4 regions of the Alteromonas sp. ISO5 genome follow, and region 2 is predicted to be linked to each of the others. Evidence: predicted binding sites of a transcription regulator. Region 2 holds the regulator's gene; each other region holds the start of a gene.
The links. The regulator sigma-54, encoded in region 2, starts transcription at its own class of promoters, with help from an activator protein. The targets are predictions, from matches to a motif close to GTTGGCACGNNNNTNGNNT.
Positions count from the first base shown of each region.

Region 1: a site for sigma-54 is predicted at 1,908-1,926, ahead of AC2T0J_RS14155 (Npun_F0296 family exosortase-dependent surface protein). Genes of this name have one in related genera too.
Region 3: a site for sigma-54 is predicted at 5,705-5,723, ahead of AC2T0J_RS14780 (flagellar assembly protein T N-terminal domain-containing protein). Genes of this name have one in related genera too.
Region 4: a site for sigma-54 is predicted at 5,989-6,007, ahead of glnA (glutamate--ammonia ligase). Genes of this name have one in related genera too.

Region 1 is NZ_CM176572.1:3,172,547-3,180,496, forward strand. It holds gene AC2T0J_RS14150 (Npun_F0296 family exosortase-dependent surface protein) at 6-848, opposite strand; gene AC2T0J_RS14155 (Npun_F0296 family exosortase-dependent surface protein) at 1,019-1,864, opposite strand; gene AC2T0J_RS14160 (PEP-CTERM/exosortase system-associated acyltransferase) at 2,069-2,881, opposite strand; gene AC2T0J_RS14165 (YdcF family protein) at 2,979-3,815, opposite strand; gene AC2T0J_RS14170 (S1 family peptidase) at 3,815-4,576, shown strand; gene AC2T0J_RS14175 (hypothetical protein) at 4,763-5,575, shown strand; gene AC2T0J_RS14180 (HprK-related kinase A) at 5,814-6,677, shown strand; gene AC2T0J_RS14185 (nucleotidyltransferase domain-containing protein) at 6,667-7,791, shown strand; gene AC2T0J_RS14190 (NAD-dependent epimerase) at 7,822-7,950, shown strand, end outside.
Region 2 is NZ_CM176572.1:2,823,085-2,831,034, forward strand. It holds gene AC2T0J_RS12645 (mechanosensitive ion channel family protein) at 1-330, shown strand, start outside; gene AC2T0J_RS12650 (HPr family phosphocarrier protein) at 1,042-1,314, opposite strand; gene rapZ (RNase adapter RapZ) at 1,314-2,159, opposite strand; gene ptsN (PTS IIA-like nitrogen regulatory protein PtsN) at 2,184-2,642, opposite strand; gene hpf (ribosome hibernation promoting factor) at 2,658-2,945, opposite strand; gene AC2T0J_RS12670 (RNA polymerase factor sigma-54) at 2,970-4,448, opposite strand; gene lptB (LPS export ABC transporter ATP-binding protein) at 4,516-5,241, opposite strand; gene lptA (lipopolysaccharide transport periplasmic protein LptA) at 5,238-5,810, opposite strand; gene lptC (LPS export ABC transporter periplasmic protein LptC) at 5,779-6,342, opposite strand; gene kdsC (3-deoxy-manno-octulosonate-8-phosphatase KdsC) at 6,339-6,893, opposite strand; gene AC2T0J_RS12695 (KpsF/GutQ family sugar-phosphate isomerase) at 6,893-7,873, opposite strand; gene AC2T0J_RS12700 (calcium/sodium antiporter) at 7,873-7,950, opposite strand, start outside.
Region 3 is NZ_CM176572.1:3,314,866-3,322,815, reverse strand. It holds gene flgD (flagellar hook assembly protein FlgD) at 1-267, opposite strand, end outside; gene flgC (flagellar basal body rod protein FlgC) at 293-715, opposite strand; gene flgB (flagellar basal body rod protein FlgB) at 712-1,116, opposite strand; gene AC2T0J_RS14810 (CheR family methyltransferase) at 1,216-2,049, opposite strand; gene AC2T0J_RS14805 (chemotaxis protein CheV) at 2,089-3,015, opposite strand; gene flgA (flagellar basal body P-ring formation chaperone FlgA) at 3,161-3,895, shown strand; gene flgM (flagellar biosynthesis anti-sigma factor FlgM) at 4,011-4,352, shown strand; gene flgN (flagellar export chaperone FlgN) at 4,364-4,795, shown strand; gene AC2T0J_RS14785 (LPP20 family lipoprotein) at 5,070-5,546, opposite strand; gene AC2T0J_RS14780 (flagellar assembly protein T N-terminal domain-containing protein) at 5,840-7,021, shown strand; tRNA gene AC2T0J_RS14775 (tRNA-Arg) at 7,063-7,138, shown strand; gene smrA (DNA endonuclease SmrA) at 7,224-7,820, shown strand; gene AC2T0J_RS14765 (hypothetical protein) at 7,868-7,950, opposite strand, start outside.
Region 4 is NZ_CM176572.1:325,729-333,678, reverse strand. It holds gene AC2T0J_RS01450 (HD domain-containing phosphohydrolase) at 87-1,241, shown strand; gene glnG (nitrogen regulation protein NR(I)) at 1,296-2,708, opposite strand; gene glnL (nitrogen regulation protein NR(II)) at 2,708-3,787, opposite strand; gene AC2T0J_RS01435 (DUF4124 domain-containing protein) at 3,929-4,435, opposite strand; gene glnA (glutamate--ammonia ligase) at 4,513-5,922, opposite strand; gene typA (translational GTPase TypA) at 6,331-7,950, shown strand, end outside.

The sequences.
Region 1 (7,950 bases), 350 kb from region 2:
ATTAATTACTTTTTACCTAATTGACGAAGTGCAATAATAGCCATTCCAATCAAAAGGATAAGTGAAGTGCCTGGAGTACTAACCGGTATTTCACGGGTACTTAGGCCTATAACTATGTTGTCAAACTCACCAGCAATGTCACTGGTATTGATCACTAGTGTGTCAAATTGTTCAGCAATCGAAAAGGCTATATTTACATAGGCATTTGAGTCTGGGTCTGACTGGTCGCCTGAACTTCCTCCTAGTGCTGTGAGCAATTCCGCGCCTGTAATAGATGAAACGAGTGAGCCGCCAGAATAAAAATTAAAGTCGTTAAAATTGTCTACAGAACCCCAGTAAAATCCTAGATAAGTTACACCAAGTTGGGCAGAAGACCCATAAAGTGCACTGTAATAGTTAAGCAAATTACTATAGTCAAAAGAAATACTCGCAACGCCATTGCCATTATTAGTGGCGTAGCCATAGCAAGTGTTGTCATTTGCTGGAGCCGCTGCCACTTCTGGGTCGGAGCCTTTCCTTACAGCAATTTCGTTACTGTTTGCCATAACAGAAACACCAATTGGACTGCTATTCAGACTGTTTACTGCACATTCGTCTTCGAAACCAGACACGGTGTAGTCAGTTGATCCCGGAAAAAGTGGATCGCCCGTTGCGATGTCAAAGGTTTCTATAAAATAATCTGATAAACCACCATTAATGGGGTCCATAAAGCTGCTTGTAAGGCCCGAACCGTCTGAGGCATTGGCTCCTCCAAAGCTGATAGTTGCTGCAGTAGATTGATTTAATACACTAAAAACCAGTACGGCACTGAATAAAAGGGATTTAGTGACGAGGGGAATACGTTTCATTTAGTCGCTCCTTGTTAATGTCACCAACGATAGGAGCAATGCATTTTCCAGACCAATAAAAAAATGCTCAAAAATTCATCAGTTTAAATTTTGATGTAGTAATGTGTAATTTTAAGTGTAAAAAAAGTCGGCACTTAGGCCGACTTTTTCGTGGTAACTTTCTTTTTCGTTTATTTCTTTAAACGAGATCTCAGGCCAAGAGCAACCAGGCCAAAAGCGAACAGTGCAAGTCCTGTTGGAGCTGGAACTGGCAATTCACGAGAGCTAAGGCCGATTACGATGTTATCGAACTCACCAGCCACGCCAGAAGTATTGATAACTAATGTGTCGAACTGTTCAGCAATCGAAAACTCTATCTCTACGTAAGTATTTGAGCTAGGAGCCTGTTGGTTACCAGATGAACCGCCAAATTGGTTAAGAAGATCAACACCACTGATTTCAGTTACTAAAGAACCACCAGAGTAGAATTCAAAATCGTTAAACGTGTCAACTGAACCCCAGTAAAAACCAAGATAAGTAATACCAAGTTGAACTCCGTTACCCGCTAAGTTGCTGTAGAAATCCAGTAAATTAGTGTAATCAAACTCAACTGAAGCAGTACCCGAACCATTGTTTGTAAGATAACCAAAACAAGTAGAGTCGTTTGCAGGTGGAGCTGCTTGGGTAGGCAAAAGACCTTGACGAACACCAATTTCGTTGGTGTTGCCGGTTACACTTATTCCGATTGGGCTAGCGTTAACACTATTAACCGCACAGTCTTGTTCAAAACCAGGATCGGTGTATGCAGTTGAACCAGGGAAGCCTGGAACGCCTGTTGCCTGGTCAAAAGTTTCAATGAAGTAATCTGGCAGACCGCCGTTAATAGGGTCAATGTACTGACTGGTTAAACCAGAACCATCAGAAGCCGCTACACCATTGTTAAAATTAATTGTTGCTGCGTTAGACGCACCAGCGAAACCTAAGCCGATGATTGCACTCAGAGACAACGCTTTTGTCAGTTTAGAAAATTTATTCATATTTACTGTCCTCTGTACTAAGAAAGTTACCACGAACAAAACAATGCATGTGGTGTGCCATTTTTTGTTTTTTCTTTTATTACAAAGGTTTAAGTGTTTCTTGTGAGGGGGTGGATAGTAAGACTGTAAAATTCTTTGACATCAGATTCTACTAATTCGCGATTCGCTCTAAACGTGTGTAAATTGAACCGCAAATTAAAGCTGTTAACTTTCTTCCTTGATCTGTTTATTCACCTGAATCTGGATGTCGCGGAGCATATATTTGAAGCTCGGAGCCAGGTCACGAAGTAGGATCTCAGCGTTAATATAGTATGGAGCCCGTTGGCCATGATATTCAATCGTCGGGCCGATCTTAATATACTTAATACCCAGAAAACGCATACTTCTGGCTAAACGGGGTTCCATCATCACAAAGGCATGTTGTATGCCTTGTGTAAGCGCCAAAGATGCAGCTGAGAGATAAAGCCCGATAGCAATAAACGGAAAACAACGCAATTCTGCCTCTGAATACGTTGATTCGTTAATCGCACCGGTAGCAGCCCCGGCAAATTTATCCATTGCCCGGCGTCTGAAATGCGCCGGCACGGCCAGTCGTGATATTTCACAGATTTCACGACGGTCAAAGTGCTTTGGGGTAAATTCATCATGAGATATAGAGTGCAGGCAATATTTCTCAAGCGGCAGAAGTTGCCCTTCCTCTCTCGGAGTAACTAATCTGACCGTACCCGCGTAGGCTTCCGAGCCTATGTGTTTAATAAGGCAATACTGAGAAAAAGCATCAAATTCATCTTTTTCCATTTGATCTGGTCTTAGCGGTTCGAAGCCGAGCTCTTCACAGTAAACATTATGCCTGATTTTAAAGACCTCATGTTGCAGCTCTTCTGCATTAGCGACTACAGGCGTCAAAAAGGTAGAAAAATGTTTTGATATAGCCGTAGCCTCGCGTAAGCGTTGGTAAGACTGCCATAGCTTGGTAATTTTCGCGCCAGTACTTTTAAACACCGTTACCTCTTCCATAGGGGCCAGTTGTTAACTTTATAGGTAGCATATTAATGCGCCTCATCTCTTGTTTCTTAATAATAGCACCAAAAATGTACACGTAATGCTATTTAGACTAATAACTCTCTTTCCTTATCGGCCAGTCTCCGGTTTCATAAAGCAAACCAATATATTCATAAAGCGCTCTTTCGGTGTTGTAAATACTGGCAATTGAGGGAATGTTCAGCGTCACATCATAGGTAGGGGGGCTGAGATGTTCAACCGGGACCGGAACTAAATGGTTAAAGCCAATCTCCTTGGCCTGATACAGTAATCTGCGCATATGGGTTGCTGATGTAACCACCGCGATGGAGATATCGCCGGTTTGTTGGAATAATGCCTGGAGTTCCTGCTGCGTATTATGCCCTATTGGTATCGCGGTGATTTCTGATTGAATCAGGGTCGCTAGAAATTGCCTGGCTCTATCTGCATAGACGATTTCTTTATCGCGTAAAAAATTACCGCCGGTAACAATGACGGGTTTATTTTTGTAGCCTGCCATTATCGCTGTTTGCGTTAAGCGGGAAAGTGAGCACTGATGCCAGTTACTGGCTGCAGGTAAATCGTTGCCATAATAGTAACAACCAGGTGTAAATATATATTCTACCTGATGCCAGGCTTTGTCGGTTTTTTTTAACGGCGGGTAGGCGTACTCCAGTGGAGCAAGTAACCAGTTACTAAAAAAGTACTGGCTGGAGAGTAGTAACCAAAAACAAGCTATGGCCAGCAGCGGACGTGCGCAACGACGTAACCTTTTGGTGAAATGGCTGAATATGCTTAACGCCAGTACAAGGAAAAAAAGTACTAAAGGTGAAATAAGTTGTTTTACAATGAATTTTAGTGTGTCGACATCCACAAGCTCGGTCCCTGATAACCAGGCTACAATATTCAATGATTTAAAAGCGAGTTGCAATGAAGAATATCTGTCTGTTTTTGTTATGTATCATTCTACCTGCGTCACTTCAGGCAAATCAGTCTATGGTGGAGGTTATTAAAAAAGTAAAACCTTCTGTGGTTGGAGTGGGATTAACTACGCCTATGAACTCCCCGGCCAACCAGTTGCAGGGAACGGGGTTTGTTATTGGGGACGGGCATTACATTGCCACGAACTATCACGTCGTTTCAACGCCTTTGAATCCGGATGTTGTTCAATACAGGGCGGTTTTTGCAGGGAATGCGAAAAATACCAAAACTTTCAGAGCGGAAGTGGTAGAAATCGATCCGGCTCATGATCTGGCCATTCTGAAAATAGATACACAATTAACCCCGCTAACCATCGCTCCTGATGAGTTCCAGCCGGAAGGTACTCATATTGCTTTCACCGGGTTTCCGATTGGTGCTGTTTTAGGGCTATATCCCGCTACTCACAGAGGGATGATTGCCGCAATAACACCTGACGCTATTCCTGCCCGACGTTCTGAGCAGTTATCTATAGATATGCTGGATCGGCTGCAAAAAGTCTTTCTGATATACCAACTGGATGCCACGGCTTATCCTGGAAACAGCGGTAGCCCAATGTATCTCAGCGATTCAGGAACAGTGGTCGGGATCATTAATAAGGTGTTTGTGGCCGAGACCAAAGAATCAGTGCTGAGTAAACCGTCAGGAATTTCATACGCTATTCCGGTAATACATTTGCGTAAATTAGCGGCAAAGTCTAATATACCGCTCTAAGTGAGTGGGCGTCTGATTATTACTGTCGGCAATTTTTACAATGAAATGGCAGTAAGTACTCTGAAATAATAAAAATCATTGATAATCATTGCGTTAAATAGTTGGCATGATTTATTCATGGTGCTTTAAAATTAGTCTGCACATGCGCAGTTCGCAGCTTTTCAAAGGAAGACAAGGGTTATCAGTATGGGTATCGAACAAAATCAATCTTCAGTGACAAAACGTCGTCAGTTTATTAAAAAAGCCGGTGCTGGTGTGGCGGTATCCTCACTTCCTATGAAATCAGTGTGGGGGGCATGTTCAGTATCAGGTGTAATGTCCGGTAATCTGTCACAAACTGGTGGTGGCATTGGTAATACCTGTGGCTCCGTTCAGATGCCATCGGGTGGTCGTTCACCAGGTTCATGGTTTCAGGGCAATACGTGGGAGCAGGGCAGTAATGGTGACGCACCGGCTTCTATTTTTCCGCAGCTTAATGTGGAAATACCATCAGACGACAACTGCTTGCTCGATGCTCGTATAGAAGAAATGCGCACTATCATCAATCAGTTTATTGTTGATACTCATTTGACAATATCTGATTCAGCAGCAAAATATATTTTCAACTCGGACACTGATTACAGCACATCAGTCTCTTTAACTGACGCAATTTTCGGCACCGGTTCACTTGTTCCTTCGCCAAGCAGAAAGAATATCTTACGTCATACCGCTACCGTGTATATGAACGTTTATTTTGGATTATATAATGGTGTTTCATTACCGCTAAATCATAGTGCAGCTCAGGAAACAGCTGAAATTGTGATGGCGGCATTAATTCAGTTGAAGCAGACAAGTGACACGGATATGAGCGATGCACAACTCGGTTATACCGATGGTCACAGTCAAATTATTCAATCTACATTCGAGTATGCGTTCAGCGACGTATTTAGTGGTGCTAGTGCTGCGTGCTCATCCGGTAGTAGCGGAAGCAAAGGACATAAAGGCAAGCATAAGAGGTGAGGCAGGTAATTCGCCTTAGGGAAGGCGTAAGGTGCCGGTCTTTTAGTGATTTGTCCGGGTTGGCTTTTTTTTCTGCCCGGACTTGTAATACCTTTTTTGTTCACCAACCTTTAAAAAGCTCACTTAACTTTTCTGACGCCAGTGATGAAATGACAGTCGATGAATTCATTGGTCACTTCCAGAAAGGGCAAATATCAATGGTTAATGAGCTGGAAGCACGGGGTTTATTGGTACGCGTGTGAAGCCATTTTTTATTAACATGGGCCTGTTCCAGGCAAAAGTAAACAACTACCCTTCTTCAATAAGCCCGGCACTCAATTTAATTTACGGTGACTGCCAGCCAAAAGAAATGTCTGATTTCACTGTGAGTCTGGCGCCAGGCAGCATTGTTCGTAAATGGCTCCGGCCGCAAATTGTATTTGAAAGCAATACCCGTATTCCATTTAAACCGTTACCTTTTTCTCAAGCCTACGCTTTGCTTGAGTGGGGGTTGAACTGGTGTTTGGCTACCCATGATTTTAATCATCTGCTACTGCATTCTGCAGTACTGGTAAAAAATAACAAAGCGGTTTTATTTCCTGCACTCCCCGGATCGGGAAAAAGCACGTTATCCTGCTGGTTATCCATACAGGGTTGGAAGCTCTACTCTGATGAAATGGCAGTAATAGATACGGATTCGCTGACTGCAGAGCCACTTTACCGACCTGCTTGTATAAAAAACCGCTCCATTGATTTGGTGAGATCCTGGCAACCCGACGCGATGCTCACAAAGGTCTGTAGTGATACGGCGAAAGGGGATGTGGCCCATGCTAAGTTTCAGACCTGGGCCGATTATTCCCGCTTAAAGCCTGTTGAAATAGCCGGGATTGTTTTCCCGAAATATGACGGTAGCCTGACCGGGGAGCAGTTCTATACCATTGCCAAATCGCAGGTTTTCGAAGAGTTATGCCAACATGCGTTTAATTATCATGTATTAGGTTACCGGGCCTTCGATACCGTTTGGCGCTTGCTCGATAAAGTGAAGGTGTTTGAGGTGCACTACAGCAATCTCGACTTTATGGATGAGTTTTTATTGGATGAGGTCGTTGGCTATGGCGCATAAATTCAGCTTTGAACATCTTGTCCAAGCGATTAATTCGCCTGACCAGCTTACCCATTTCTCATTACAAGAGTGGGAATCTCTGTTGTTCGTGCTGAAAACATCACGCCTTGAAGCTTACTTAGCCTTCGTTTTACGAGACTCTGAGGCCTGGGGCCGTATTCCAGAGCAGGTCAGGGCTCATCTAAGCGCCGCCATGGTTTATGCGCAGCGACAAAATGATCAGGTGTTTCATGAGGGGAAGGAAATCCATGATCTGTTGACAGCTGAGGGCGTGACACCGGTATTTCTAAAAGGCGCCGCCTATATTGTTGCGGCAACGAACAATGCGCGGGGCCGGTTGTGCTCGGATATTGATTTGTTAGTTAAAGAGGATGACCTGGCAATCAGTGAGACTGCACTGCTGAATAATTTCTGGTATCACAAAAGCATCACGGATTACGACGACAAGTATTACCGCGACTATGCTCATGAAATTCCCCCTCTGTATCATCTGACCCGGGGTACGGTGCTCGATCTGCACCACAATCTGTTCTTGCCTATCAGTGGTAAGGCTCCACCGTTAGACGAGTTCTGGCAGGGCGTGGAGCTTCATGAAAGTGGGCTGTATACCTTGGCCCCTGCAGCAATGTTTATGCATAGCATTATTCACCTGATGCTGAATGAAGAAGTCATATATGGTTTCCGCGACATGGTGGATTTAAAGTGCCTGGCTCAACAATATGATAGTCAAGCGTTCTGGCAACGGGTTGAGCAGCTAGCCGCTGAAAGCCATTTCGAGATGGAGTTAAAGGTAGTTGTGTCTCTGCTAAATGCCTGGTTCAATTGCACTTATCCGATCAGCCGTGCTGAAGGAAGGTTGCAGCGCGGTAAACTGCAACTGTTGATTCGAATTTATAAATACGCTTTGATACCGGAGCATCCTGCATTACACTCAGTGCGGGCAGGCCTTGCCAGGTTTATTGTATTTGTGCGTGGACATAGCATTAAGATGCCGCTTGGCGTACTCATTAAACACTTTTCGATTAAATTTATGTTGGGCTTGCGCAATTGGCTTCGCGGTGATTCTACGGCAGATTCAAAATCCGTAGATTTAGGTAAAGCGTTTAAGCAATAAGTTGTCACTTACTATTTAGCGGAGAATTTCATGAAAGTTCTGGTCACCGGTGCGGCGGGATTTATTGGTTCAGCAGTAAGCCGATACCTGGCTCAGTGTGGGGACGATGTAGTCGGTATCGACAATATAAATGACTATTACGATGTAAATTTAAAGTAT
Region 2 (7,950 bases):
TTCTGGATCAACGTAGAAAATACCAGTGTGATTAAAATGGCGTCGGTACTAATGCGCGATCTGGTAAAACGGTTTACTGACGAGGGAATTAGTATGCCGGACGATGCCCGTGAAGTGATATTCCCGCAGGGCGTGCCGGTAACTATGGTGGATATTCAGGATCAGGACACCCCCCCTGAACCGGTCAAACCAAGCCCTGTCAGCAAACCTAAAGCCGTTACAGAGGACACCGCTGCTGCTCATGATGATGTCTCCAGCGAAAATGATGATATCCGCCGGCAGGCAGAAGAAGCGAGAGCGCCGGAGCAAGGCGCTAATATTTTGTCCTAGTGCTTTCCAGCCCCTTATCGTATTAAAAATCCTCTCACAAGGGGCTATGAGACCTGCCAGGCTTCTGCTTTTAATGTTCTGTTAATGTTGCTGCAAAGTTTTATTCATCCTTTCGAACTATAGTTAAATCAGTCAACCAGCAGGAGTTCGATATGACAATTACGCGATTCGTGCCAAACTTTATGACATTGACTATCCTGATGACCTCGTCAGTCGCAGCATCGACTATGAATGGGCGAAACGAACAGCTCATACCACAAGGTGCAGTGGATCTCACTATCAGTCAACAGGCCAGCGGAATTCAGGCGAGCGACGTATATGGAGCGCCAAAGACAGTTTTTGCTGCGCCTGTCTGCAATCCAAATAGTTTCGCAGTGGGCAAGCTAGTAGAGCCATATCGGTTAGTTTGTGAGTACTTTAGCCCCGTGCAGACGCACAGTAAACAGACTTCAATTACAGAGTTCCAAATATCTCCCAGCATAGGGAAAACGGTAACATTCAGAGGCTGGTCTGCATGGAGTAGGGATGGCAATGCTCCACCTCCAGGCCACTACGATACGGATTCAGCGGATAATCGTCATGTGAGACTGGAATTTAGATTTGGATTCCATGTGAATCAAAACGGCCGGCTGCAAATGCAATTAAATGATTAGTCTTCGTCATTCGCAGAGAAACCACAGATAACCACTTCACAGTGGTTATCTGTTTGTGCTACTCATCTTCGTTAAAGCGTCCGACAATCAAATTTTCCACCGCCGCCATGGCGGCTTCGGCATCCGGGCCTTCGCTGATCACATCAACCTGTTCACCCTGATGACTTTCCATCAGCATTAAGCCCAGCACGCTGTTGGCATTGGCTTCTTTATCGCCTTTTTTTAGGGTGATTTCGGCATCAAACTGATTGGCCAGTTGCACTAACTGAGTAGCGGCCCGTGCATGCAGGCCAAGCTTGTTAACAATGGTAAGGGTTTTTTCTACGCGCATTATCGGTTTAACTCCCGGTGACGAATTTGCACATCAGGGTGTTTATCGCCGTATATTTTGGCCAGTGACTGCGCGACAAATACGGAACGATGCTGGCCACCGGTACAACCAATGGCAATGGTGACATAGCTGCGATTATTTCGCTCCAGATGCGGCATCCAGGTATCCAGCAGGTTTTGAATTTGCCAGATAAATTTAGTCACAATGGGCTGTGAACCCAGAAAAGCTTCTACCGGTGAATCCAGGCCGGTAAGGTGCTTAAGATCCGGCTCCCAGTGCGGGTTGGGGAGAAAACGAACATCAAACACGTAATCGGCATCTTTGGGAATACCATGCTTAAAGCCGAAAGATTCAAATACCAGCACCAGCCTGGAACTCTTTTTACCCAGAATACGCTCGCGGATAAGCTCCGCCAACTGATGAATGGATAAGCGGTCGGTATCAATATAGAGGTCAGCCCGCTCGGTGATGGGCGCGAGGAGTTCTTTTTCTGCCTGTATTGCATCAGCCAGGGATTTATTCAGTTTGGCCAGCGGGTGCAGGCGGCGGGTTTCACTAAAGCGCTTCACCAGCATGTCATCACTGGCATCCAGATAGACAATGGTCATCGACCAGGATGAGGGCAGATAGTCGAGAATCTCGACTAATTCATCGGGATCCTTTGGCAGGTTACGCACGTCGATACTCACGGCTACCTGATCGTATTCGTCGACTACGGTATGGGTGAGCGTTGGGAGCAAGTTTACCGGAATGTTATCAACGCAGTAGTAGCCTAAATCTTCCAGGGCCCTTAGCGCAACGGATTTGCCGGAGCCGGAGCGCCCGCTGATAATAATGAGTTTCATGGTTGTGTCAGACTCCCTGCCGGACTATTGTTCAGCCTGGTCGCATAGTGCGGCGATAACCTGTTCCTTCGATTCGGCGTTACGGATCGTTTTTACAATGCTTTTCTGGCTTAACTTACCGGCGATAGTTGCGAGCGTTTGCAGATGCCCTTCGGTTTGGTTTTCTGGCACCAAAATGGCAAAAAAGATATCCACCGGTTTATCATCAATGGCGTCAAAGGCAATAGCCGGGGTGGTTGTTACTACCACAGCTGTTACTTTGGAAAGGTTAGCCAGTCTGCCATGGGGCAAGGCTATGCCATTACCAATGCCGGTGCTACCCATTTTTTCCCGGCTGAGCAGGGCATTGAGGGCGTCTTCTTTTTGAATTTCGGCGTTGGTTTCGGCAGCAATATCACTGATGATTTCTAAAATTCGTTTTTTACTGTTGCACTGGACCGCACATTCAGTGCGATCCAGGCTAACTAAGGCTTGAATATTCATAAGGTTAAATTGGGCCTAGTGCTTTTTGAGCTTTTCCTTATGCTTTATTACCTGGCGATCGAGTTTGTCGATCATACTGTCTATCGCAGCATACATATCCTGATTTTCTGACGAGGCAAATACTTCCGCTCCACTTAAATGCATCGTGGCTTCGGCTTTTTGAGTAAGCTTTTCCACGTTGAGGATCACATGCACATTGGATATGTGATCAAAGTGGCGCTCCAGTTTAGTAAACTTGGTATCAACATAATTACGCAAAGAATCGGTTATCTCGATGTGATGACCTGTAAGATTTATTTGCATAGTTCGTCTTCCTTATATTTCGGCCTAAATAAGGCTCTTGCGTTGGTTAGACGGTGGAATCGACAAGGATTCCCGGTATTTTGCTATTGTTCGCCGGGCAACTTTAATACCTTGATCGGCCAACAATTGAGCAATTTTGCTGTCGCTTAGTGGTTTACTGGGCTTCTCGGCGGCAACCAGTTTTTTGATCAGAGCGCGGATGGCAGTGGATGAACATTCTCCGCCAGACTCAGTGGCTACGTGGCTGGAGAAGAAGTATTTCAACTCAAAAATACCGCGAGGGGTGTGCATGTACTTTTGGGTAGTAACCCGCGAAATGGTGGATTCATGCATATCGACCATCTCGGCTACGTCATTGAGGACCATAGGCTTCATCATTTCCGGGCCGTGTTCGAAAAAACCCATTTGCTGCTGCACAATGCAGTTAGCTACCTTGAGCAAGGTTTCGTTACGCGACTCCAGACTCTTAATGAACCACTTGGCTTCTTGCATGTGCGAGCGAATAAACTGGGAATCTGAACTGTTACGGGCCTGGCGGCTCATGGCAGCGTATTGTTGATTTACGCTCAGTTTTGGCAGACTGTCCGGGTTAAGTTCAACCACCCAACGACCTTTTTTCTTGGTGACCGATACGTCAGGAATAACGTACTCAGGTTCCTGGGTAATTAGCGCACTACCTGGACGCGGATTAAGGGTTTGCAATAAGCGCATCGCTTCTCGCAAATCGTCTTCCTTCAGGCGTGACTTACGCATTAAGGTGCGATAGTCCTTGCTGCCCAGCAGGTCGGCATAGTCTTCGATAAGGATCTTTGCTTCCTTGAGCCATGGCGTGTCGGGAGCAAACTGTTTTAACTGGACCAGTAGACACTCCTGAGGGGTACGTGAACCTGAGCCAATGGGGTCAAACATTTGAATCCGCTTTAGTACGCATTCAATTTCGTCGGCTTCAACCGGCTCTTCCATATCTTCAGTATTGACGCTCTGCAGGATATCTTCAACTGTTACCGTTAAATAGCCTGATTCGTCAATTGAGTCGATAATCGCAATGGCGATTGCGCGGTCTACATCACTGAAGGGCGTCAGGCGCATTTGCCAGAGCAGGTGGTCCTGGATGTTGTCGGTAGTTTCACCCTGAAAAACCTGGTCATCGTCATTTGAAGCCGGGCCAGGCGCAGGCGCCGATGATGCTGAGTAATATTCATCCCAGGTGCTGTCGATAGGGAGTTCATCGGGCAGTTCGTTTTTCTCGAGCGCCTCGTTGGTGTCCATGCTGGTCTCGGTACTGGCCGTTGCGGCGGCATCGGCTTCAGCATCAAGCTTGCTTTTCTCTATAGTATCGTTGTCGCTGGTGTCATCAACTTCCAGTAACGGATTCGAATCGAGTGCTTCCTGGATTTCCTGTTGTAAATCCAGGGTAGAAAGTTGCAGCAGTTTAATCGCCTGCTGCAATTGTGGCGTCATAGTAAGTTGTTGACTAAATTTGAGCTGTAAAGATGGTTTCATCTACTTCTGTTCTTAACGCCTTGCTTGTTATTGATGGGGACAAAACATGTTGTCTTTATGTATCTAACTATAGCCTGAATTGCTCACCCAGGTATACATCCTTGACCTTTTGATTACTCAAAACCTGTTCCGCAGTGCCTTGGGCGATTAATTCACCCTGACTGACAATGTAGGCTTTTTCACAGACGTCAAGGGTTTCCCGTACGTTGTGGTCAGTAATCAGAATACCAATTCCACGGTCACGAAGATGTTGTATGATCTTCTTTATATCATTAACCGAAATTGGATCAACTCCCGCAAAGGGTTCATCGAGCAAAATAAATTTCGGATTGGCTGCCAACGCCCGGGCAATTTCTACCCGACGCCGTTCTCCTCCCGACAAACTCATCCCTGTACTATTACGTATATGGTTGATATTGAATTCATCAAGTAGGGCATCCGCTTCATTTTGCTGTTCGGCAGACGAAAGGTCCTTGCGTGTTTGCAATATTGCCATGATATTGTCAAAAACCGTTAACTTTCTGAAAATAGAGGCTTCCTGGGGTAAATACCCAATCCCATTGCGGGCACGTTCGTGCATGGGCTGACGGGTCAGATCCATCTCGTCGATGCGAATATCGCCTTTATCCAGCGCCACCAGGCCCACAATCATGTAAAACGTGGTAGTTTTGCCGGCGCCATTGGGGCCCAGCAGGCCAACTATCTGGCCGGCAGACACCTCAACACTGACATCCCTTACTACCTGCCGGGACTTATACGACTTAGCTAAGTGGGTGGCGGTTAGGGTGGTCATTCGTTTTCATTATCCTGTTGGTCGCCCGTGTTGTCACGGGCCTTGCTTTCGTCGCGCACGGCTTCAATGTCTTCCAGACTAAATACGGTGCGCACCCGGCCATCCTCACTGCCGCTGCCGTCACCGGTGGCTTTAAGTTGTTCTTTTTCCATGTCGTAAACGATGGTTTCACCTTTTACCACACTGGTATTCTGATTTAATTCGGCATCGCCAGCCAGAGAAATGGTGCGATTAGCTACTTCATAACGGATTTCAAATGCGCGGGCTTCAACTACCCGGCCATCGTCCAGGGTCTGGCTGTAGACAGCAGGTTTTCCGGTAGCGATAAATACTTCCTTGCCTTTGCCGCCGCCGGCTTCTACTTCAACCCGGTCGGCCTTAATGCTAAGTGAGCCCTGGGTAACCTGCACATTATCAATCAGAATGGACTTTTTATTTTTACCATCCAGGAACTGCGACTCGGAAAACACCTCGATGTCTTTTTTGAAATCAGATTTGGCTGCCAGCACCACGGCCGGCGATAGTGCCAGCGACAGGCTAGTTAGCAGGGGAATAAGTCGTTTGCACATGATGATTCAACTCATAAGTTTTATTCAATAGGTTGGCGCGAAGTCCGTTACTCAATATCAGGAAATCAGGCCCCGAAATTTCCACCCTGGCTTCGGACACCATGGTTTGTTGGTCCAAATCTATCTCAAGGTAGTCAGTGGTTACCCGCTGCACAAAGTCAGCCTGGTTTTTACTTACAATAACTACGTTATTTTCCAGTTGTATCATATTGTTATCATACAACGTACCTTCGTCGGCGACTACCTGCCAGGGCGGCTCGTCAGACTCCTGGTAAATCGTATATTGCGGTGCTAAAAACAGCACAAAGCCTAACTGCTCGTAGTTTTCCATGGTGGATGAAAATACTTCATGCACGCGCTGACCTTGTTCATTATATAATGTGGTGGTCAGGTTACGGGCTTTATAACTCGGTGTAATGGCCAGCACATCCTGATCCGGGGTGATCACCGGATCTTCGGCCAGAAAACCGGGCAGGTAAAGCAATGTGGCCAGAATAAACAGGCAGGCAATGCTCAGGCCTACTTTACTCATACACTGGCTCCTAAAATACCGTGTAAACTATCATTGGCTTGCAGCAGGGTGTCACACACTTCCCTTACCGCACCAAAGCCGCCCGGTAGGGTGGTAACCCAGTTTGCCTGCATAATAACCTGTGGATGGGCATCCTTCACCGCAATGTTAACTGCGCTGTGCGTAAACATGCCGGTATCCGGCATATCATCACCAATTGCTGCCACCTGTTCCCGGGTAAGTCCCAGTGAGGCGATTAATTCAGCCAGCGCGTCGGCTTTGTTTTCTTCACCCTGGATAATGTGAGATACCTTTAATGATGTCATACGGTCCTTAACGATAGCTGAACGTCGGCCGGTAATTACTGCCACTTCGACGCCGGCATTAACCAGTGCTTTAACGCCGTAGCCATCGCGGGTGTGAAAGGCTTTTAATTCTTCGCCCTGGTTACCCAGATAAATGCGACCATCTGAAAATACGCCGTCGACATCGCAAACCAGCAGCTTAACCTGTTGCAACTGCTGGTAAAAAGCCTCAGGAAGTTCAGTATACAGGGTTTTTACCAGGCTCATCACAGTACTCCGGCTTTTAACAGCATGTGCATGTTAAACGCTCCCACTGGCTGGTTGTTTTCATCAACCACCAACAGGGCGCTGATTTTATATTGCTCCATTAAATTGAGTGCTTCTACAGCAAGGTCTTCACCATGGGAGGTGATACAACCACGGGTCATCACTTCTTCTACGCGCGTATTATGAATATCCGCCCGGGCATCCAGCAGGCGGCGTAAATCGCCGTCGGTAAATACACCCAGCAGGTTACGCTGCGTATCGGTGATACCGGTCAGTCCCAGGCCCTTGCGGGAGATTTCCAACAGTGCCTCAGACACCGTTGCCTGCTCGGGGACCAGCGGGATTTCATCACCAGAGAGCATAATGTCCGCCACGGTGAGCAGCAATTTGCGGCCCAGGCTGCCACCAGGGTGAGATAGAGCAAAGTCATCCGAGGTAAAGCCGTTGGCGTCCAGCAGAGCAACAGCCAGAGCATCGCCCATTACCAGCGTAACGGTGGTGCTGGTGGTTGGCGCCAGGCCCAGCGTACAGGCTTCCTGTTCTACACCAATGTCGAGTACCACGTCGGCATGTTTGCCCAGGGTACTGTCGGCGCGGTTGGTCATGGCAATCACCGGGACATTCAGGCGTTTCACTACGGGCAACAGGTTGAGTAGTTCACCGGTTTCGCCTGAGTTAGAAATGGCTAACAACACATCGTTTGAACCCAGCATCCCAAGATCGCCGTGATTGGCCTCACCCGGGTGCATAAAAAATGCGGGCGTCCCGGTACTGGCAAGAGTGGCGGCAATCTTGTTACCCACGTGACCGGATTTACCCATGCCACTGACCACCACCTTGCCCTGACAGTCTTTAAGTAGCTCGCAGGCTTTCACAAAGCGTTCATCAAAGCGCTCGCCCAGCGCGGCAATCGCGGCTTGTTCGATTGTAACAACGCGCTTGGCCGATTCTATAAAGGAAGATTGTTGTTGTGACGTCATTAGGCAAATAACCAATACTGATAAACCAGGTAGCAGCCTGCTAGCAAGGCCGCCTCGACACGATTGATTTGTCGTGT
Region 3 (7,950 bases), 490 kb from region 2:
CTGGTTCGATGTCATGGATGTCGCAAAGCTTTCAAACTTCTCGTTGAGTTTGCTGATACCATCGGCCGTTGTGAACTGGGTCATCTGCGAGACCATTTGATCATTATCCACTGGTTTGGTGGGATCCTGGTTAGCCAGTTGCTCAGTTAACAAGGCAAAAAAGTCTTCCTGAGATAACGACTGTTCAGAGCCATCAGAAATCTTTACCTTTTCTTCCTGCCAGTAAAGGTCATTATTGAGACCCTGCGTGTTAGATATCGTACTCACGTTAGTATCCTCTTAATGACCGCTACTACTGACCACGACCAAGGGTTAATACCCGACGGAAAATGCGTTTGGTGGTATCGGCTAGCTGTACGTTAGTTTCATAGGCTTTGGAAGCAGACATCATATCGGCCATTTCTTCAACAATGTTGACGTTAGGCTTATAGATATAACCATTTTCGTCAGCCAGGGGATTATGCGGTGCATACTCGGTTTGTAACGGACGGTCGCTCTCAACGATTCCCAGTACCTTGACTTCCGAGCCCTTGCTGTAATCATTGGTTGCGCGATTCAATTCGGCGGCAAACACAGCGTGGCGGGCACGGTACGTATCCTGTTCGCTACTGCTAACCGAGTTGGCATTGGCAATGTTACTTGCCGTAGTGTTCAGACGCACACTTTCAGCATGCATACCTGACGCAGAAATTGACATAACATCAAACAGACTCATTGACCTTGACCTCCACTAATTGCTTTCTTCATGCCTTTCACTTTGCCATTTAAAAATTCAATGGTGGCCTGATAACGCATGCCTGTATCTAAGAATTCATTACGTTCACGCTGGACTTCGACGGTATTGCCGTCGCCGGTATCCGGCTGAGAGGGGATCCTAAAGCCGATGTCTGTTGATGACACCATGCCGCCGCTGATGTGCTTTTCATGAGTACGTGTCATGGACTGGCCACTGGAATTCTGAGCGCTGGCCATTGCTTTCTGAAAATCGATGCCGCGGGCTTTGTAACCCGGCGTGTTGGCATTTGCCAGATTACCGGCAATCACTTCCATCTTGTCGTTGCGGATTTTCAAAGCATTCTGATGAAAACCCACGAGCTTGTCTAAATTAATGGCCATAGCACTTCTCCTCTAACGCAGAGAATAAAGCAAACTAAGTGCCAACAAGACAAAGAGGTAGGAAACGCAACAAAAGAAAAGACTAACCAGTTATTTTAATTAGTCTTTTTTAGTGTAGTACAAGCCAGGGTTACACTTGACCATGCGGTAACACTCGGCCGCTGCGGCCACGGATTCCGATGCGCCGAGAAACAGGATGCCGCCCGGATTTAGTTGAGCGGCAATTTGTTGCAGTATTTTTTGTTTCAGTTCTGTAGAAAAATAAATCAGTACATTGCGGCAAAAGACAATATCGAATTTGCCCAACGAAGAATAGCTATGTAACAGGTTCAGGCTGCGAAAACTCACCATACGACGCACTTCAGGTTTCACCTGCAGCATACCGCTGGCGTGCTGCTGGAAATATCTTTGCCGGCGCTCAGCAGACAAACCACGGGCCAGAGAAAGCTCATCGTATACGCCCTCTTCACACTTACGCAGCATATTACTCGACAGATCCGTTGCCAGAATCTCAGCAGATAACGATCCGCTGCCGGGATTGTTACGCTGATATTCCAACAGCGACATGGCGATGGAATAAGGCTCCTGGCCGGAAGAACATGCCGCACTCCAGATTCGAATACGCCGTTGCCGGGTGGCAAGTGTCGGCAGAATTTGTCGGATCAATAGCTCAAACGGATAGCTGTCCCGAAACCAGAGAGTCTCATTGGTGGTCATGGCATCGATAACCTGCTGCAGTAATCCGCGATCGCGACCGGAAATGGATTGCCTTAACAGTTCGTCAATGTTGGTTAATTGCCGCTCGTGCAACAACCCGCCTAAACGACTGCGCACTAAATACTGCTTATTATCGCCAAGCACAATACCGCACTGTTGTTCCAAAAACTCACGAAACTGGCGGTACGCGTCAGGCGATACATCCTTATTAATCAATCAGTTAATGCTCCATTGAATCAGTTAATGCTCCATTAATCATGCTTCAGGGCCCAGCCATTTCTGCACGGCAGAGGCCAGTTCGTCAGGATGAAATTTGGCAATAAAGTCGTCAGCACCCACTTTCTTTACCATTGCCTGATTAAACACACCACTCAGCGAGGTATGCAGAACCACATGCAGTTTTTGCAGCTCTGGCGTATTTTTAATCTCGGCCGTAAGGGTGTATCCATCCATTTCCGGCATTTCAATATCAGACACCAGCACCCCGACCTTGTCGGTGACATCGCCGGTTTCAGCGGCAATCTCTTTCAGTCGCTTGAGTGCTTCCAGGCCGTTTTTGGCCATTTCAATTTCAAGCCCCAGCGTGGTTAACGCCCGTTTCACCTGATTTCGCGCTACCGAGGAATCATCAGCGATAAAAATAATCTTATCTTTATGGGCATCGGTATTCAGCGTAGAGGCCACTTCCTGGCTAACTTCGGTATTCAGCGGTGAAATCTCATTAAGAATTTTCTCAACGTCGAGAATTTCGACCAGTTCACCTTCGACTTCAGTAACCGCTGTGAGGTAACTGGCACGGCCAGTTCCCTGAGGCGGCGGCATGATGGCATCCCAGTTGGTATTGATAATGCGTTCAACAGCACCTACCAGGAATCCCTGAACTGAGCGATTGTATTCTGCGATTACAATAAAGGAAGTTTTGAGATCTTCGATTCTACGGCCGCCAGTGGCCATACTTAAGTCGATAACCGAAATGGTCTGGCCACGAATATGGGCAACGCCTCGTACCAAGGGATTGAGCTTTGGCATAGATGTGAGAGCCGGACACTGCAGCACTTCTCTGACCTTAAACACGTTAATGCCGAATCGCTGCCGACCGTTTAAGCGGAACAGCAACAACTCCAGCCGGTTCTGGCCGACCAGTTGCGTGCGCTGATTAACCGAATCTAAAATTCCAGACATACTTCACCTCGATATTTCAATGTGGGCATAGAGTTTGCGTGTTTCCTGTTTAACAGAGGTGGCGTCAATAAACTGTCGCGGCTGTTCTGATTAGCAAAACTCGCTGATTTATATTTAATAATAGTCAAAATGAAAACATCTGAACATGAAAATATTGAAAACATTACTTTTGCCTGCGCGCCTGGCTTTCATATTGACTACAGGTATCACCTTAGCTCACTTTGACGCAATTGCCCAACAAAACGCTAGCACGCCGCACGAGCGCCTGACAAATGCGGTTAAAGCGTTTCTGGAAAACCGTCTGGCGCCGACCCGGGAAACCGATTTGGCGGATAATTTAAGCGTCGAAGTAACGCCCATAGACAGTCGCATTAATATACCAGAATGCACGGTACCTTTTAGCTTTGATGTGGATCCTGCCACGCTGCAGCAGTCATATCTCAATGTACGGGTAAGTTGTGATAGCAACAACTGGTATTTATTTTCCAGTGCCAAAGTGACCCGCACCCGCACTATCGTCGTCACGGCCAGTATGATTAGCCCGGATACAGTCCTGTCGGCAAGCCATTTATCGCTCGCTGAGGTCGACATTAAGCAGTTGCGGCACACTCCTTTCACGTCACTGAATGACGTCGTAGGAGCACGGCTGAAATACCGGGTCAGAGAAGGTCAGCCGGTGCAAAGTAATATGCTATGCTTTATCTGTAAAGGTGATAGAATCACCATTAGCGCCAACGCGGGTGCTATGAAGGTAAAAACCTCTGGCATCGCCCGTCAGGATGGTGTGATTGGCGACACCATTGAAGTGGTGAACAGCAGTTCTAACAAGTCTGTCATTGCTGAAGTTGCCAGCACCCAGGAAGTCGTGGTGAATTTGTGATAAGGTTGCTATAAATACCGCGTTTTTTGATGTGAAAAATACGCAATTGAGCCTAAAGAAATTCTGCCTGCAGCCGATATATATATTGAGGTCTAAAAGGTAGTGGAAATTAATTATGGCAATTAACAACATAAACAATGGCTTACCCAAAGCGCCTGTTGACAACAACAAGGTCAACAGCCAGCAACAGCCACAACAAAATAAGACGGCTGCGCAGCAAGCGGCCACATCTGTAGCTCAGGCTACTAATGTGCCGCGTCAGGACTCAGTGTCGCTGACTCAATCTGCACAGCAATTAAATCAGGTACAGAAGAAAAGTGCCGAAGCGCCTGTGAACCAGGAGAAAGTCGATAAGCTTAAGAAAGCCATCCAAAGTGGCGAGTACAAGGTTGATCCGCAATCACTGGCGAAAAAGATCGCACGCCTGGAATCGGAGATTTTTGGGTTTAAATCCTGAAGTAACAGATAATGACGGCAACACTCACTGATCAATTAACGCAACAGACTGACAATCTTGCATCACTCAAGGCGATGCTGGACAAGGAGTTGCATCTGATTAGCTCCAGGGATGCCGAAGCGTTAATGACGCTGCTCAAAGAAAAAGAACAATTGCTCGGTGCTATCCAAAACCTCGACGATGCCATTAACCCACAGTTGCAGACGCTTCAGCAAGAAGCCCCCCTCACCGAGGACATTCAGGCCCATATCGACCAGGCAAAAAACTTGCTCAGCGAGTGCCAGTATTGTACCGAAGTTAACCAGCTTGCCGTTGAGCAAGGTCAGTTACGTTTGGTTCATTTGCGTAACCTGATGATGGATGTGCGGGCCAAAGAGTCCCTGACCTACGATAAAGCTGGTAAAAAGAAAGGCGGCTTTTCTGGTAAAGGCGTCAGCGCTTAAGTGTCTCACTGTTCTACTGATTTTCTTCAGGTAACTTGATTAGGTTATCTGCCCCATTTGTCCACCAGTTTCCCAACAGATATTGGCTTCCGCCGTTAACCGACGGGTAAGCAGTGAATTTAGCGTAAAAAAACGAAGCACTGAGTGACAGAGCACGGCAATATTCCTGACGGGCGTATAACGAGTTCCATGTTACCTCACCTCTCCCTGAGTGAAAGCGCTGGATAAGCGCTAAACCAGCGCTGTTAAGAAGTTTTCAACAACCGGAATTCTCTTAATAATACTTCACTGTTTTTAAGCGTTGTGGCCGGGCTGTCGACACATAAATGTTATACACCTGCTGCATGTCGAGTTCCAACTCAGTTGCGTAGGTATCCTCTCCCACCGGATAAGCTTTCACTACCTTTGCGCCGCGGATCACTCCTTCAACGGAGGCCTGCAACTGCGCATTGTTCACAACCATGTTAGCCAGTGACTGTTGGCCATTTATGCGTTGCCCGTAGACCTGTTCAGCCAGTTCACGGTAGGCATCGAGTTTTGATGCTTTCATTGCCATGATATTTTTCTCTGACTCGGAGCCACCATGCTGTGATGCTATTGGTGCATACCCCACCGCGGTTAGCACCGGGTATTCGTCAGGTGCAACGGTTTCCCATTCGACATGCTTATCGAACATGGATGTGCAGCCACTGATAATAAACAGGCAGCCAAACAACCCAAGCGCCTTGTTAATGTGTCTTAAAACCGTCATAAAACCACCGTATTTTTGTGCAGTCTGAACAGTGCTATTGCCTGCCGTGCGAGGCAAGGCGGACAATCACTATGTACTTGTCAAACGATAGCAATATTTATGCCCAATGACCGAATGAATTTTGGGAACGATATATGCAAAGCTTCATACAACAAAGGCTTGGCGAGTCATTGGATTGACACCTTGCATACCGCTCCTGTCATCAGGGGCTTTTTGTACCAAGGTCGCAGCAAGACAGTGCCAGCGAAGAACAGCGCATTGCAACAGCAAAGTAAGTGGTGAGAGAAATAGCAATGAAGACAATGTACACACTGATTACCCGGCTAACCGCCTTTTTGTCGGCGATAACCTGCCTGCTGTTGGCCCTCACTGGGCAAAGTTATGCCGTCTGGTATGAAACCCAGGGGCAATCAGTGGTATTAAACGGCAATAAGGTCCAGGCGAAACATCAGGCTACGGAAGAAGCACTGCGTCAGGCAATGTTATTCGCCGGCGCTTCGGTGCGCAGTGTTCAGCAGCTCACTGATGGCTTACTCAACGATGATCGCCTTGAAGTCAGCGCATCCGGAGAAATTCGCCAGTTACAGCTTATCTCAGAAACCTGGCATGAAAATGCGGTAACGGTGCGGATCCGTGCTGACATTTTCCCCAGTCAACAACAATGCTCCGCCGCCCCCTTCAGCAAAACCATTGCCACTAGTTACTTCCCGCTACTTGAGCGCCAGCATGCTCAGGATGGTCAGGTTCAGGAGCTGGGTCGTTTGGTCACCGCCCGGTTAAAACGCGAATTCGATCAATCAGCACAACATGCTGTGATCAGCAGCGTCGAACCCTATGTGGTGCACTGGCAGTCCAGACAAATTCGCGATCAGGCCACGGCCCTCGCCACCCAAACCAAAAGTCAGTTTGTTCTCACCGGTGTGATTGAGGATCTCAGTGTTTACCGGCCAACAAGCAATACGTTAGCTTTCTGGCGAGACGACACGGCAACCCGGAGTTTTCGCTTGAAAGTGGAGCTTATCGACGGTATTAACGGTGCACCGTTGTTAGATAAAACTTATGAGACCGAATCGGAATGGGAGTTCGATCGCTTCGCGCAACTCGATGCGTCTTCCAACCAATTCTGGCAAAGCGCCTACGGCCAGGCCCTGCAAAACCAACTACGCCAGTTACAAAGCGATGTAGACTCGACACTGGCCTGCGTCCCGGCAACAGGACGGGTGATCAGTATCAACGGCGGCAATGAGCTGAGTGTTTCACTGGGTCGCCAGCACGGCCTGAAACCCGGCGATACCCTGTCGATATATCAGATTCAGGAAGTTACCGACTATCGAGGGGTTAAATTTACCCAGTATCACCTGTATCCTGAAGAGGTGACGGTGGTCGAAGCCTACGCCGATAACGCAAGGGTGAAAGCCGCCGAAGAGGGCTTTCTGGCCAATATTCAGCCAAACGACTTCGTTGCCAAGCGTTAGGGCTTTAGATTTTCGCAGGCCTATCTATAATAGCGTTTCGTGTCCCCATAGTTTAACTGGATAAAACAAGAACCTCCTAAGTTTTAGATCTGCGTTCGAGTCGCGGTGGGGACGCCAACCAATTGCTACAGCTTCGATAAGTACTGAACTTTAACGCCAGTCACGCGTAATACTAATAAGAAACTTAGTGGTCGGGGGATTTATGTGGGACGACGATCAGGATTTTGAACAACCGGATACCTTTCAGGATTTCCTGCAACAAGTCGGTGATGTTAAACCGATAAAATCTGACGACAAGGTTCATCTCCAGCAAACCCAGCAAGCTATCGAAAAACAAATGCGCCGGGAGGCCTTACTGGCTCAGAAGCCCAAAGAAAGTCCGTTAACCTTTGAAGGGGTGAAACCGGTCAAGCCGGACGATTTTCTTGAATTTAAGCAGGCCGGAATACAGGATGGTGTTTATAAGAACCTGCGCCAGGGCAAATATCCTATAGAGCAAAAAATTTCGCTGGCAGGGCTCTCATTGCGGGACTCCAGCGTAACGCTGTATCAAAAAATCAATGCTGCCCATGAACGTGGCGTGAGAACCTTGTTGATTCAACACGGCAAGGGAGAGCAAAGTCAGCCCTTCCCCGCTTTGAAAAAATCTTACGTAAATCACTGGCTGCCGCAGTTTAATAACGTGATTGCCTTTCATACCGCCCAACCTATGCATGGCGGGCTTGGTGCTACTTATGTGTTATTGAAGAAACACCCTAACCAAAAGATGATAAATCGCGAAAAGCAGGCAAAACGATAACCTGCCATAAATGACATAATTATCGTTAACTAATTAATTTTTATTAATTATTTAGAGGTATTTTGTTGAACTTCGGTAGCTGTTTCAGCTGACTGGGCGGAGGTTCCAAACGCTGCTGTAACGATCATAA
Region 4 (7,950 bases), 2.5 Mb from region 2:
TCGTGTTTCGCCACCGGAACTGTCGAAAAGGTCTGGTGACTAGCTAGCAGTCTAAAGCGGCATTTATCATTTGAGTTGTCTAAACAATGCAGACATTTATCCCTGAAGACCTTGAACCCGAGATCCTCACTGATCTGATTGAAGAGATTAATGAGCTATACGAGGCCAGTGAACAAACGTTAATCGAGCTTGAACTCAAACCTGAGGATAACGAACTTCAGCGGGCGCTGTTTCGTTCGGTGCATACCATCAAGGGCGACCTGGGCTTAGTCAACTTTTCTCCTATCATTCCGTTACTTCAACATGTCGAGGATTTACTGGATTATCTGCGTAAAGGTCAGGTGGACTACACCAGTATAATGAGTGATCTGGTGCTGTTGACTATGGACAGGGTTAAACAGTTTGTAGAGAGCGTAATAGCCTCTGGTCGGGCTGAATATGATGGTGTCCTGTATCAGCAACTGATTATGGCTATTACTCGTATCACTCCGGAAAATCACAGCGACCACGACCGCTTGTTAAGTGAGGCAGTACTGTTGCTCAACCCTGAGCTGGATCAGCCGCGGGCACAGGCACAACCGAATAGTCCTCAGACGCCAGAAATCCTGGCTCAGCCGAGTGAACCCAAACTGTCAAAGACCGGTGTGCCAAAAGATATAAGCGCTGAAAAGCGACTGGATATTCTGTTTTTCCGCGATCTGATGCAAACCATTGAGAAGCGCTCCGAGGAGTGGGTAGGTAAGGGTGACCGAATCGCCAAGCTTGCTCTATACGTGAACGATATCGCCGGTAACCCGATTGAGGAAGATCAGCTCGCCGTTGCCTGTTACGTACACGATTTTGGTATGGCGTTTATGCCGTTAAAACTGCTGCATAAACAACAGGCTTACACCGATAATGAATTTAACCTGATGCGTTCCCATGTATATAAAAGCTCCCGCTTGCTGGAGCATCTGGATCAATGGGATATGGCCCGTAAAATTGTGATGCAGCACCATGAGCGTGCCGATGGCAGTGGCTATCCACTGGGCTTAAAAGATGATGATATCTGTGATGGTGCCAAACTGCTGGCCATTTTGGATACATTTGATTCCATGACGCACTGCCAGTCACGTCAGGATAAACCGCTGTACTCTAAAAAGCAGGCGGTGGTGGCGTTAAACCGCTATAACCAGAATAAATTTAACGCCGCCTGGCTGAATTACTTTAATCAGGCGATGGCCCGCGTATTAACCCGCTAGCCTGACAAACCCTGAGCTGGCGGTTACAGACAGCCCGCCGACTCAGCGCATAATCTACCCTTCGATATCCAGTTCTTTGAGCTTTCGGGTGAGTGTATTGCGACCCCAGCCAAGGCGTTTGGCGGCTTCCTGCTTGTGCCCGTGGGTGTAATGTAATGCTCTTTCGAGCATGATTTTCTCAAAGGTCATCAATGCATCATCGAGGATATTATGCTGACCATCCTTAAGCTGCTTGTCGACCCAGACTGATAGTAGCTCCGTCCAGTCACCACTTTGTGGTGCATTCTTTTCAGCACCGTTATCGGCATGAATTTCCGGCGGTAAGTCGGAAGGCAGTACTTCCTGACCAGATGCCATGACGGTTAGCCAGCGGCAAACGTTCTCCAGTTGTCGCACGTTACCAGGCCAGGGCAGTTGCGCCATCACCTTTTCGGCTTCTTTACTCAATACCTTGGTTTCCACATCCAGCTCTTTTGAAGCCCGGCGTAAAAAGTGGTGGGCAAGTAACGGAATGTCCTCACGACGTTCTGATAACGATGGAATATGGATCCGAATAACGTTCAGACGGTGGAATAAATCCTCACGGAATCTGCCTTCAGCCACCCGTTGTTCCAGGTTCTGGTGGGTAGCGGCGATGATCCTGACATCAACGGTTACTGACTGATGGCCGCCCACGCGGTAAAACTGGCCGTCGGCCAGTACCCGGAGTAACCGGGTTTGCACATCCAGTGGCATATCACCAATTTCATCCAGAAACAGTGTGCCGCCATTGGCTTGTTCAAAGCGGCCCTGCCGGGCTGTCTGGGCGCCGGTAAAAGCGCCTTTTTCGTGACCAAACAATTCAGACTCAACCAGATCGGCCGGGATAGCTGCCATGTTCAGGGCGATAAACGGATTAGCCGCACGCGGGCTGTGACGATGCAAAGCGTGCGCTACCAGCTCTTTACCCGTACCGGACTGACCGTTAATCAACACGCTGATGGATGAGCGGGACAAGCGGCCAATCGCTCTGAATACTTCCTGCATGGCCGGTGCCTCACCAATAATTTCGGTGGCAGACTCTTGCTGCGGGACCTGGATAGTGCGGGATTGTTCCCGAGCATGTACCAGTGCACGTTCGACCAGGGTGACCGCTTCGTCAATGTCAAATGGCTTGGGCAGATACTCAAAGGCGCCGCTTTGGTAAGCATTTACGGCACTGTCTAAGTCAGAGTGGGCGGTCATAATAATAACCGGGATCATCGGTGCGATCTGATGCACTTCATTAAGTAGCGTCATACCGTCCATCTGCGGCATGCGGATGTCTGACACAACCACTTCGGGGTATTGGCCTGACTCGAGCTGCAACAGTAAATCCTGAGGGTTTTCAAAACTACAACAATCGATATTTGCGGTTTGTAGGGCTTTTTGCAGTACCCATCGGATAGAACTGTCGTCATCAACAATCCATACAGATTCAGTATTCATTATTGTGACTCCTTACGGTCGATTGGCAGGGATAAGATAAACTCTGTATGGCCGGGTCGGCTATCAACTTCAATTTTTCCATCATGGTGATTCACAAGTGTTTGGGCTATGGATAGACCCAGTCCTGAACCAGAGTCTTTGCTGGTGACCAGGGGATAAAATAACGTGTCCCGAATTTCGCTGGGAATACCCGGACCGTTGTCGATGATTTTAATTTGCGCCGCCAGCGGATGCCGGTGGCCATGAATGGTCAGTTGTCTCTCAATGCGGGTAACCAGACGAATTTGCGGGTTGGGCGTTTTCGAATCCTGCAGTGCCTGCACCGCATTTCGAACAATATTAAGCACTGCTTGTTGGAGCATATCCGGGTCGACTCTGACCTCAGGAATGCTGGGATCGTAATCGCGGATAATTGCAATCGCCTGAGTGGTGTCGGCCTTCATTAAGCTGCGTACTTTTTCCAGTGGGCGATGAAGGTTACACCATTCAAGTCGGGGTAAAGAATTAGGACCAAGTAAGCGGTCTACTAGATTGCGCAAGCGATCTGACTGTTCGATGATTAGCTGAGTAAACTCTTTTTGTTCATCAGACACCAGCGCTTTCTCGAGCAATTGTGCAGCCCCCCGAATACCGCCTAAAGGGTTTTTAATTTCATGCGCCAGGCCGCGGATCAGTTCACGGGCGGCATAATGCTGGGCGTGTTGCTGATTTTCCCGGGATATGCGTTTTTGCTGATCGATTTTTTTCACTTCGAACAGCAGTGTGGGGCCATCTTCGGTGCTGAGATTGGTTACCGTTAAATCGGCCAGCACTACCCGGTTATCGCGAAAGTACAACTTAATTTCGTTCTCAGTAAAGTCTTCACCGCGACGAAAAGCGGCGCGGAGCCTGGCTTTGTTGATGGTGTTTGGCACAAAGAAATCAGCCAGCGGCTGACCGTAAAGTTGCTTGGTGCCCGTTGCAAACAATGCCTGTCCGGCATGGTTGGCATACACAATACGCAGTGAGTTATCGATTACAACCAGCACTGTGTTGAGGTTTTCGAGCAAGTTATTGGTATCAAACGGCGTGGCGTGCATGCCGGGCTTTCTCCAGTTGCACCAAAATGGTGCCTTATTGTTTCAGTCTGCTATCAGATGTGCAATGACTTTCCGATTAAAAGTCTGATTGACCCCCCATGGTGCGCGGGATCCCTAGCTTGCACTGTAATAACCACTTTACTAATTGTTGATTAAACGTGATGCCTGATGCAGGTAAAAAGTTTGTGGGGAGGTAGATGCAAGAGTCTTGCCTGTATTGTCTGTATGGGTGATATAAAATGTGTGGGCACCGCGGTTGATTCCCTGTAGCTGAAACACCGCACTGGATTGTTCTTTTACCAGGGTATCGTTGATGAAGAGCTTAAATTTTCCTTGCTTGTCTGCATTACGCACATTTGCGGCTATGGTCATATTACCGGCGTTGTTGCGGACTGTGGCCTCGGGTTTCGGACTAACCACCTCGATAACCGGCTTGGGTTGACTGGTCGTACTGGTAGTTGTGGCAGGCCGGACTGGTTGCGGCGCTGGCAGACTCATACGGTTATCCGGGCCAAGTTCGACCGGCTCTGCGTTGACTACCGGTTTATCGGTATAGGTCACCGAGCCGTCTTTGTTGACAACTTTGTAGATTTCCTGAGCGTAGCCTGGCGTGACACACAAACTAAGCATTAAAAATAATCTCAGCATGCCTTTGATTGTAGTGATTTACGGGTAAAAAAAAAGCCCGCGAGGCGGGCTTTGGGTATATATCTTAATACAACGTTTTATACGCTGTAGTACATGTCGAACTCAACAGGGTGAGTTGTCATGTTCAGTTTGGTGACTTCTTCCATCTTCAGTTCGATGTAAGCATCGATCATGTCGTCAGACATTACGCCGCCAGCAGTTAAGAACTCACGGTCGTTATCCAGTGCTTCAAGCGCCATTTCCAGTGAGCTTGCAACCGTTGGGATAGCCAGTGCTTCTTCAGCCGGCAGATCGTATAAATCTTTATCCGCTGCATCACCAGGGTGAATTTTGTTCTTAATACCATCGATACCCGCCATCAGCATGGCAGTGAATGCCAGGTATGGGTTAGCAGTCGGGTCAGGGAAACGTACTTCGATACGACGCGCTTTATCGCTGGTTACGTAAGGAATACGGATTGAAGCTGAACGGTTACGTGCAGAGTATGCCAGCATTACCGGTGCTTCGAAGCCTGGTACCAGACGCTTGTACGAGTTAGTCGATGCGTTAGCGAAAGCGTTGATAGCACGGGCGTGCTTGATGATACCGCCGATGTAGTACAGCGCTTCTTCAGACAAACCTGCGTACTTGTCGCCAGCGAAGATGTTTTTGCCATCTTTACCGATAGACTGGTGACAGTGCATACCTGAACCATTATCACCAACCAGTGGCTTAGGCATGAAGGTCGCTGTCTGACCGTAAGCGTGAGCTACGTTGTGAACAACATACTTGTAGATCTGGATTTCGTCAGCTTTGGCAACCATAGTGTTGAATTGACAAGCAATTTCGTTCTGGCCAGCCGTTGCCACTTCGTGGTGGTGAGCTTCAACAACCAGACCCATTTCTTCCATTACCATACACATCGCAGCACGCAGGTCATGGGCTGAATCTACTGGTGGTACCGGGAAATAGCCGCCTTTAACGCCTGGGCGGTGACCCATGTTGCCATCAGTAAATTCAGAGCCTGAGTTCCACGCTGCTTCTGAGGAGTCGATTTTGTACATTGAGCCAGACATATCTGTGTGGTACTTGATGTCATCAAACAGGAAAAACTCTGGCTCCGGGCCAAATAACACGGTGTCACCGATACCGGTAGACTTAAGGAACTCTTCAGCGCGGCGTGCGATAGAGCGTGGGTCGCGGTCGTAACCTTCCATAGTTGAAGGCTCTACGATGTCGCAACGAATATTAACCTGTGTTTCTTCAGCAAACGGGTCAATAACGGCAGTTGCAGCGTCAGGCATTAGGATCATGTCTGATTCGTTGATTCCTTTCCAACCAGCGATTGAAGAGCCATCGAACATCTTACCTTCTTCGAAGAAATCGTCATCTACGCATGATACAGGGATAGAGACATGTTGCTCTTTACCTTTAGTGTCGGTAAAGCGAAGGTCTACAAACTTGGCTTCGCTTGATTTAAGTAATTCTAATGCCTTCTCAATTGACATCGTGTCCTCCAGGTTGTTTCGTAAATTTGATGTTCGGGGAGCCGAACAGTCAGGTGGAAAAATCGTAAGCGATATTCATGCCAGCTGCTTGTAAAGGCTGAACAACGCAATATTCCGGGCTGTCGTCAATTTGCATAACTCGTTCTGCACTATTATGGTGATTTTGCGCTTGTTTTTGGTGCAGAGGGACGCGGCGATAACGCTTTGTTTCCCTCTAGCATTCTTTCACTGCCAGCGGGCTTAATCAACAGATTAATTTTTCTTTAAACATAAAAAAACAGGCGCAATGCAGTGAGAATTTCTGTACAATCCGCGCTCATTTCCTTTTATCTGTACGAGAAAATTGCAAAATCTCTTTGTTGCATCGGTAATGATGTTGCGTGGGAGCGTTTTGCGGGTTGAAATTCAATGAATGTAACTGACATCAATAAGCTAAGAAATATCGCGATCATCGCGCACGTTGACCATGGTAAAACTACCCTGGTAGATAAACTGCTGCAGCAGTCTGGTACTTTAGAAACCAGAGGCGAGGCACAGGAACGCGTGATGGATTCTAACGATATTGAAAAAGAACGTGGTATTACCATCCTGGCGAAAAACACCGCCATCAACTGGAACGATTACCGCATCAATATCGTAGACACTCCCGGACACGCCGATTTCGGCGGTGAGGTTGAGCGCGTAATGTCAATGGCTGACTCGGTACTGCTGCTTGTTGATGCGCAAGAAGGCCCTATGCCGCAAACGCGTTTCGTAACGCAAAAAGCATTTGCCCAGGGTTTAAAGCCGATTGTGGTAATCAACAAAATCGACAAACCTGGCGCGCGCCCTGACTGGGTAATGGATCAGGTTTTCGACCTGTTTGATAACCTGGGCGCCACCGACGACCAACTGGATTTCCAGGTGGTTTATGCCTCAGCACTGAATGGCTGGGCGTCACTGGACGCTGATGAGCCAGCAGAAGATATGACGGCGCTGTTCCAGACTATCATTGATCAGGTGTCACCACCGGATGCTGATATCGAAGGCGCGCTGCAGATGCAGATCTCGCAACTTGATTACAACTCCTACGTGGGTGTAATCGGGGTTGGCCGTATTAAGCGTGGTAGCGTAAAGCTTAACCAGCAGGTGACTATCGTTGGCGCGGATGGCAAGAAGCGTAACGGTAAAGTTGGCCTGGTATATGGCTACCTTGGTCTGCAACGTCATGAAGTAGAATACGCGACTGCTGGCGATATCATCGCTATCAGTGGTCTGGGTGAGCTGAAAATTTCTGACACCATCTGTGATATCAACACTGTTGAAGCCTTACCGGCGTTAACCGTTGATGAACCAACGGTCACCATGACCTTCCAGGTCAACACGTCGCCGTTTGCAGGTAAAGAAGGTAAATACGTGACTTCACGTAATATCCTTGAGCGTCTGCAGGACGAACTGGTACACAACGTTGCTCTGCGTGTTGAGGAAACCAGCGATCCGGATAAATTCCGCGTATCAGGCCGTGGTGAACTGCATTTAGGTATCCTGATTGAGAATATGCGTCGAGAAGGTTACGAGCTGGCGGTATCACGTCCTGAAGTAATCATCAAAGAAGAAGACGGCCAGCTGCTGGAACCGTTTGAAACGCTGACCATTGACTGTGAAGAGCAGCATCAGGGCTCTATCATGGAGCAGTTGGGTCTGCGTAAGGCAGAAATGACCGACATGTCACCGGATGGTAAAGGTCGTGTACGTATCGACTTTATGATCCCCAGCCGTGGCTTAATTGGTTTCCAGACTGACTTTATGACACTGACCTCAGGCTCAGGCTTACTGTACCATTCATTCGACCACTACGGTCCGCATAAAGGCGGCGTAATTGGTAAGCGTAAGAATGGTGTATTGATTGCCAACGCTAACGGTAAAGCGCTGACTAACGCCCTGTTTAACCTGCAGGAGCGTGGTCGTTTGTTTATCGGACACGGCGTAGAAGTTTACGAAGGAATGGTTATCGGTATTCACAGCCGTGACAACGACCTGACCGTAAAC